Variovorax paradoxus: one gene and its partner. The protein of the gene in region 2 interacts with the protein of the main gene of each other region in a pairwise test. Links are inferred from orthologs where the notes say so. Each region holds a gene or a part of one and is shown on either strand. Other genes may lie near its edges. The genes, in order: cysK and cysE.

What was found.
Region 1: the proteins of cysE (region 2) and cysK interact in binary tests that used the Escherichia coli proteins (3 or more experiments, as listed by UniProt). The link is inferred for Variovorax paradoxus from one-to-one orthologs.

Annotation. Positions count from the first base shown.
Region 1 is NZ_CP046622.1:874,452-877,727, forward strand. Bases 120-3,080 are described here. They hold cysK (cysteine synthase A), read right to left. Parts: upstream 2,080-3,080; coding sequence 1,159-2,079; downstream 120-1,158. Other genes in these bases: GOQ09_RS04005 (NAD(P)/FAD-dependent oxidoreductase), read right to left, coding at 120-1,087; GOQ09_RS04020 (hypothetical protein), read right to left, coding at 2,582-3,080. Also shown: more of GOQ09_RS04005, read right to left, coding at 1-119; more of GOQ09_RS04020, read right to left, coding at 3,081-3,130; GOQ09_RS04025 (RNA pseudouridine synthase), read right to left, coding at 3,212-3,276.
Region 2 is NZ_CP046622.1:3,912,319-3,915,512, reverse strand. Bases 199-3,077 are described here. They hold cysE (serine O-acetyltransferase), read left to right. Parts: upstream 199-1,192; coding sequence 1,193-1,963; downstream 1,964-3,077. Other genes in these bases: cadR (Cd(II)/Pb(II)-responsive transcriptional regulator), read right to left, coding at 2,552-3,025; GOQ09_RS18215 (DUF4256 domain-containing protein), read left to right, coding at 1,971-2,507; GOQ09_RS18225 (RNA methyltransferase), read left to right, coding at 382-1,113; GOQ09_RS18230 (inositol monophosphatase family protein), read right to left, coding at 199-260. In the rest of the region: more of GOQ09_RS18230, read right to left, coding at 1-198; GOQ09_RS18205 (heavy metal translocating P-type ATPase), read left to right, coding at 3,098-3,194.

The DNA of each region.
Region 1 (3,276 bases), 3.0 Mb from region 2 along the record:
GGCTCATGCCGTTGGTGACCACGCGGCCCGGCTCGCTGGTGGCCGCCACCACGGTGCCGCCCGGGCACATGCAAAAACTGTAGACCGAACGGCCGTTGCTGGCGTGGTGCACCAGCTTGTAGTCGGCTGCGCCGAGCAGCGGATGGCCCGCATGGCGGCCCCAGCGCGCGCGGTCGATCAGGCCCTGGGGGTGCTCGACCCGAAAGCCGATGGAGAAGGGCTTGGCCTCGATGTGCACGCCGCGCTCGTGCAGCATGGTGAAGGTGTCGCGCGAACTGTGGCCAAGCGCCATCACCACGTGGTCGGCGCGTAGTTCGCTGCTTTGGCCGGTGGCCTGGTCGACCACCGTAAGGCCTCTAAGCTGGCCGTCTTCGATGCGCACGTCGGTCACGCGTTGCTCGAAGCGGATTTCGCCGCCCAGTGCCACGATCTGCTCGCGGATGTTCTCGACCACCTTCACCAGCTTGAAGGTGCCGATGTGCGGATGCGCGACGTAGAGGATTTCGGGCGGTGCGCCGGCCTTGACGAACTCTTCCATCACCTTGCGGCCGAGGAAGCGCGGGTCCTTGATCTGGCTGTAGAGCTTGCCGTCCGAAAAGGTGCCGGCCCCGCCTTCGCCGAACTGCACGTTCGACTCGGGGTCGAGCACGCTCTTGCGCCACAGGCCCCAGGTGTCACGGGTGCGCTGGCGCACCGTCTTGCCGCGTTCGAGCACGATGGGCTTGAAGCCCATCTTCGCGAGCATCAGCGCCGCAAAGATGCCGCAGGGGCCGAAGCCGATCACCACCGGCCGGGGCGCACCCTCGGGCGCGTGCGCCGGCGGCGTGTAGCGCATGTCGGGCGCAGGCTGGATGTGCGGATGGCCGGCATGCTTTGCGAGCAGCGCAGCCTCGAGCTTTGCATCGGTCAGCTGCACGTCGCAGATGTAGACCGTGAGCAGGTCGACCTTGCGCGCATCGAAGCTGCGCTTGAAGACGGTGTGGGAGGCGATCGCTTCGAGCGGGACGTCGAGGGTCCGGGCGATCAGGGTGACGAGCGCTTCAGGCGCGTGGTCGAGGGGAAGTTTGAGTTCGGAGATTCTCAGCATGACGGTGGCTTGTGGTTATCAAGCAGACCGCGGATTTTACGCGCCGCAGGCGCTATGAAAGAGATAGCTGGTCAGGCTGGCAAAAAGCCCTCGACCGAGAGGTAGCGCTCGCCGGTGTCGTAGTTGAAGCCCAGCACCACTGCATCGGGCGCCAGGGAGGGCAGCTTCTGCCCAATGGCCGCGAGCGTGGCGCCGGAAGAAATGCCGACCAGAATGCCTTCCTCTACCGCGCAGCGGCGCGCCATTTCGCGGGCCGGCTCGGCGTCGACCTGCAGCACGCCGTCGAGCAATGATGTGTCGAGGTTCTTTGGAATGAAGCCCGCGCCGATGCCCTGGATCGGGTGCGGTGAAGGCGCGCCGCCGGAGATGACCGGCGAGGCCACCGGCTCCACCGCGAACACCTGCAGCCTGGGCCACTTCTTCTTGAGAGTCCTTGCCACGCCGGTGATGTGGCCGCCGGTGCCAACGCCGGTGATCAGCACGTCGATGCCGTCCGGAAAGTCGGCCGCAATTTCCTCGGCCGTGGTGCGCACGTGCACATCGACATTGGCGGGGTTGTTGAACTGCTGCGGCATCCACGCGCCCGGGGTGCCGGCCACGATTTCCTCGGCACGGGCAATGGAGGCCTTCATGCCGCCGGCGCGCGGCGTCAGGTCGAAGGTGGCGCCGTAGGCCAGCATCAGGCGGCGGCGCTCCATCGACATGCTGTCGGGCATGACCAGAATGAGCTTGTAGCCCTTGACGGCCGCAACCATCGCCAGGCCGATGCCGGTGTTGCCCGAGGTGGGCTCCACGATGGTGCCGCCGGGCTTCAGCGCGCCGGATTTCTCGGCGTCTTCCACCATCGACAGCGCAATGCGGTCCTTGATGGAGCCGCCCGGGTTGGCGCGCTCGGACTTGATCCACACCTGCTGCTTCGCATTGCCGAACAGGCGGTTGATGCGGATGTGCGGCGTGTTGCCGATGGTCTGGAGGATGTTCTGGGCCTTCATTGGATCTCCTTGGGCTTTATGGGGCAGGGCAGGTCAATCGAAGCGCCATTGTGAAACGGGCCGCCAGCGGATGCGAGGGGATCAGGCGATAATTCCCTTCGTGAAGCACGCCAGACCGCCGCTGGTGCAAGCCCGAAAGGGGCGACGCCGCAAGGCGCCGCGTCGAAAGACCGCACTGGAGGAACGTCCGGACTGCACAGGACAGCGCAGGAGTTAACGACTCTCCACCGTGAGGTGAGGATCAGAGCAACAGAGACGAGCCGATTAAGTTCGGGTGAAACGGGCAATCTCTGCGCGCAGCAACACCAAGTAGGCCAGTATCGAGGTGGTTCCGCTGAGCTGGCGGGTAGGTGGCATCGAGCCGTTTGGCGACAAACGGCCCAGAGTAATGGCGGTCACGTTGGGGGCAACCCCAACGCACAGAATCCGGCTTATCGGCGGGCTTCACACTTTTTCTTTCCCGGGGCAGCGAGCCATTGCGCAGCTGCCGCGGAGCGTACGCTCAGCGCGTAAACAGCCAGCCGCCCTTGGGCTGGCGCATCAGCTCGTGGCGCCTGACGGAGCGCTCTTCGCCGTCGTCTCCCACGTACACCACGTCGAAGCGCAGCAGCTTGGGCGACACCATCTTCCAGTTCTGGATGCGCTTGACGGTGACGCAGGCTGTCTTGTCGTGGTAGTGCATTTCGGCCATGGGCCCACCCTGGAAGCCCGTGCCCTCGAACAGCCGCCCCGGCGCCGCAAAGGGGTTGAGCACGGCGCCGTTGCGGGCGGTGATGCAGCCTTCGGTCCGCACGAAAGATTCGATGGTCGGCGCCGCGCTTCGCACGATCTTGGCCACGGCCGGCGTCGGCGGCTTGGCGACGATCGCCTCGCGGATGCGCTCCACCTGCTCTTCGGTGATGGGCGCGAGCCCGCTGGATGAAACGACAGGTGGGGGTGCCTGTGGCGCGGGCGGCGCCTGGTTGGGCAGCAATGGCGCAAGATAACTGCAGCCCGCCAGCGCAAGAGGCGCTGTGCAGGCAAATGCGGCGGTCTTGATTCCGAACTTCATTTTTTCTCCTGTCCCTGTACCTGTCCCTGTACCTGTTTTTTGTCCCTCGACAGCTTCTTTCTTGTTGTTGTCGTTGCCGTGTCAGAAGCGTTCGTGCGGCGAAAGATAGCGCCACTGCCCGGGCTGCAGCCCCGACAGCGGCACGC
Region 2 (3,194 bases):
CAGACGTAGTCGGAATCTTTTGCACCGTGCTCGGTGCCCGATTCTTCGGCCAGGATGCCGTGCCCCGGGTATGCGCCAAGCAGCGTTTCAATAATGGCTTGCTCGCTGGCGTGGTCGACTTCGGTGACGAAGTCGTTGACCTGCTTTTGCGAAATGCGCACGGCCTCGACGTCGAGGGCGGCGCGATTGATGATGGCGCCGGCGGCGCGTGCGGCCTTGACGGCCACATTGAGCATGGGATGCAGGTTGGGGGACGACATTCTGGATTGTGAGAAGAACGGTGGAGGAGGTCCCCTGTAGGCGACCCTGCGGCCCGGCGATGCGGGCGGCGAGAATCGGTCATTTTACCGGCTCCGCCCGTTTCGTGCCTCCAAACCCTCCATGCGCACCCGTTTTATCCTGATCCAGACCAGCCACGCAGGCAATGTGGGCGCCGCCGCCCGCGCCATGAAGACCATGGGTTTCGACGACCTGGTGCTGGTAACGCCCCGGTGGGCCAACGTGCTGCGGCGGGAAGAAACCATACAGCGGGCAAGCGGCGCGCTGGACGTGCTGAACAACGCCCGCATCGTCGAAACGCTGGACGAGGCGCTCGACGGCGTGACCCACCTGTGCGCCACCGCCATGGTGCCGCGAGACTTCGGCCCGCCTACGCGCACCCCGCGGGAGCACCTGGAGCCGCTGGCCCAGCAGGGCGACCAGCACGTGGCCTTTCTCTTCGGCTCCGAGCGTTTTGGCATGCGCAACGAAGACGTCTACCGCTGCAACGTGGCCCTGAGCATTCCGACCGACCCGAAGTTCGGCTCTCTCAACCTGGGGGCGGCCATCCAGGTGATTGCCTATGAATGGCGCCTTGCGCTGGGCGGCTACGCGGTGCGCGACGCTACGGCGCCGGTGCAGGCGGCCGATGCGAAGGCGGTGGCCGGCATGCTCGAGCACTGGGAGCGCTCGCTGGTGGACATCGGCTTTCTGGACCCCCAGGCGCCGAAGAAGCTGATGCCCCGGCTGCAGCAGCTTTTCAACCGCGCCCAGCCCACCCCGGAAGAGATCCACATCCTGCGCGGCATCGCCAAGGCCATGGCCGACGCCGCAAACGCCCCGCGCAAGGGCTAAAACCCCATCGCGCGTGCGCGAAAGACCGCCGGCTTTAGACTGCGCGGCCCCTATCGATATAACGACAACAAAGGCAGCGATGTTCTCTCGTTTGCGCGCCGACATCCGGTGCATCCTCGAACGCGACCCGGCCGCGCGCAGCGCCTGGGAAGTGATCACGGTCTATCCCGGCTTTCATGCCGTGGTGCTGCATCGCTGGGCGCACGCTTGTTGGACGCACGGTTTCAAGTGGCCGGCCCGCTTTATCGCGCACGTGGCGCGCTGGCTCACGGGCATCGAGATTCACCCGGCCGCCAAGATTGGCGAGCGGGTGTTCTTCGACCATGCCATGGGTGTGGTGGTGGGCGAAACCGCTGAAATCGGCGACGGCTGCACCATCTACCAGGGCGTGACGCTGGGCGGCACCTCGCTCTACAAGGGCGCCAAGCGCCACCCGACGCTGGGGCGCAACGTGGTGGTGAGCGCGGGGGCCAAGGTGCTGGGCGGCTTCGAGGTTGGCGACGGCGCCAAGATCGGCAGCAACGCGGTGGTCATCAAGCCTGTGCCTGCGGGGGCGACGGCGGTGGGCATTCCCGCGCGCATCATTCCGTCGAAAGCGGGTGAGAGCGCCGATGTGGCCGCGCCGCAGAAGTTCTCCGCCTACGGCATCACGCAGGAGGACGACCCGCTCAGCCAGGCCATGCGCGGGCTGATCGACAGCGCCGCTGGGCAGGAGCACCAGATCGCGCTGCTGTGGCAGGCCATCGAGAAGCTGTCTGCGCACCCCGGCACCAAGGACTGCGTGCCCTGCGACGCGGCGCGCGACGAGAGCTTCGAAGCGGAGAAGCTCACCCAGCTCATAGGCAAATAGCAGAACCATGAAGACGCAAGAACTGCTTCAGACATTGCAAGCGCGCTTCGAGAAAAGCATGCAACGCCACAAGGGCATCGCATGGGCCGACGTCCAGGCAAGGCTCGAAGGCAACCCCGCTGCGCTGAAGTCGATTGGTGCCATGGAAGAAACCGGCGGCGAGCCGGACGTGATCGGCCAGGACAAGAAAACCGGGCAAATCACGTTCTGCGATTGCGCCCCCGAGAGCCCGGCAGGCCGCAGGAGCCTTTGCTATGACCGTGAAGCGCTGGACGCGCGCAAGGAAAACAAGCCGCAGGACAGTGCTCTTGGCATGGCGGCCGCCATGGGCATCGAACTGTTGACGGAAGAACAGTACCGGGAGCTGCAGAAGCTCGGCAAGTTCGATGCGAAGACTTCCAGCTGGATCGAGACGCCGCCTGACGTTCGCTCACTTGGCGGAGCGCTCTTCGGCGACCACCGCTATGGCAAGGTGTTCGTGTATCACAACGGTGCCCAGTCTTACTACGCGGCAAGGGGCTTTCGCGGGTTGCTTCGCGTGTGAGCACGCGGTCGATGTGATCGCGCACTGGATCACATCAGGGCATATCAGGACGAGCGTTTGGCGGATGTGTTGTGCAGCGAGCCGTGCACATGCCCCGCGTGCTGGCCGAAGGGGTCTGTTGCGAGCGTGGCGGTGTCCAGCTCCTGCAGGATGCCGCAGTTCTGCGCCGACTCGGCCCCGCAGCATTGCTGGCGCAGCGCCTTCAGCTGTTTCTCCAGCAGCTTGAGCTCCGAAATGCGGGCCGCCACGTGGCCGATGTGGTCGTCCAGCAGCTGGTTGACCTGGCCACAGTCTTCTCCCGGCGCATCGCGGAACCGCAGCAGGCTGCGGATTTCATCGAGCGTCATGTCCAGTGAACGGCAGCGGCGGATAAAGCCCAAGCGTTGCGCGTGCTCGTCGTCGTAGATGCGGTAGTTGCCCTCGGTGCGCGCCGGCTCGGGCAGCAGCTGTTCGCGCTCGTAGTAGCGAATGGTTTCGACCGGTGTGTTCGCGACCTTGGCCAGCTCTCCGATTTTCATGATGCGGCAAGAACGAAGTGAAGGAATTTGTCGTTTGACTCTACACCTGCTTCAGGGTTTCCAATGGCTTTCATGACGAACCAGAATGCCCTGAAACCCCTGGCGCCGCGCGCTCACGCCCCTGCCGAAACGGCGTGCTGCGGCAACTCCGCCTGCGGGTCGGCGTCCG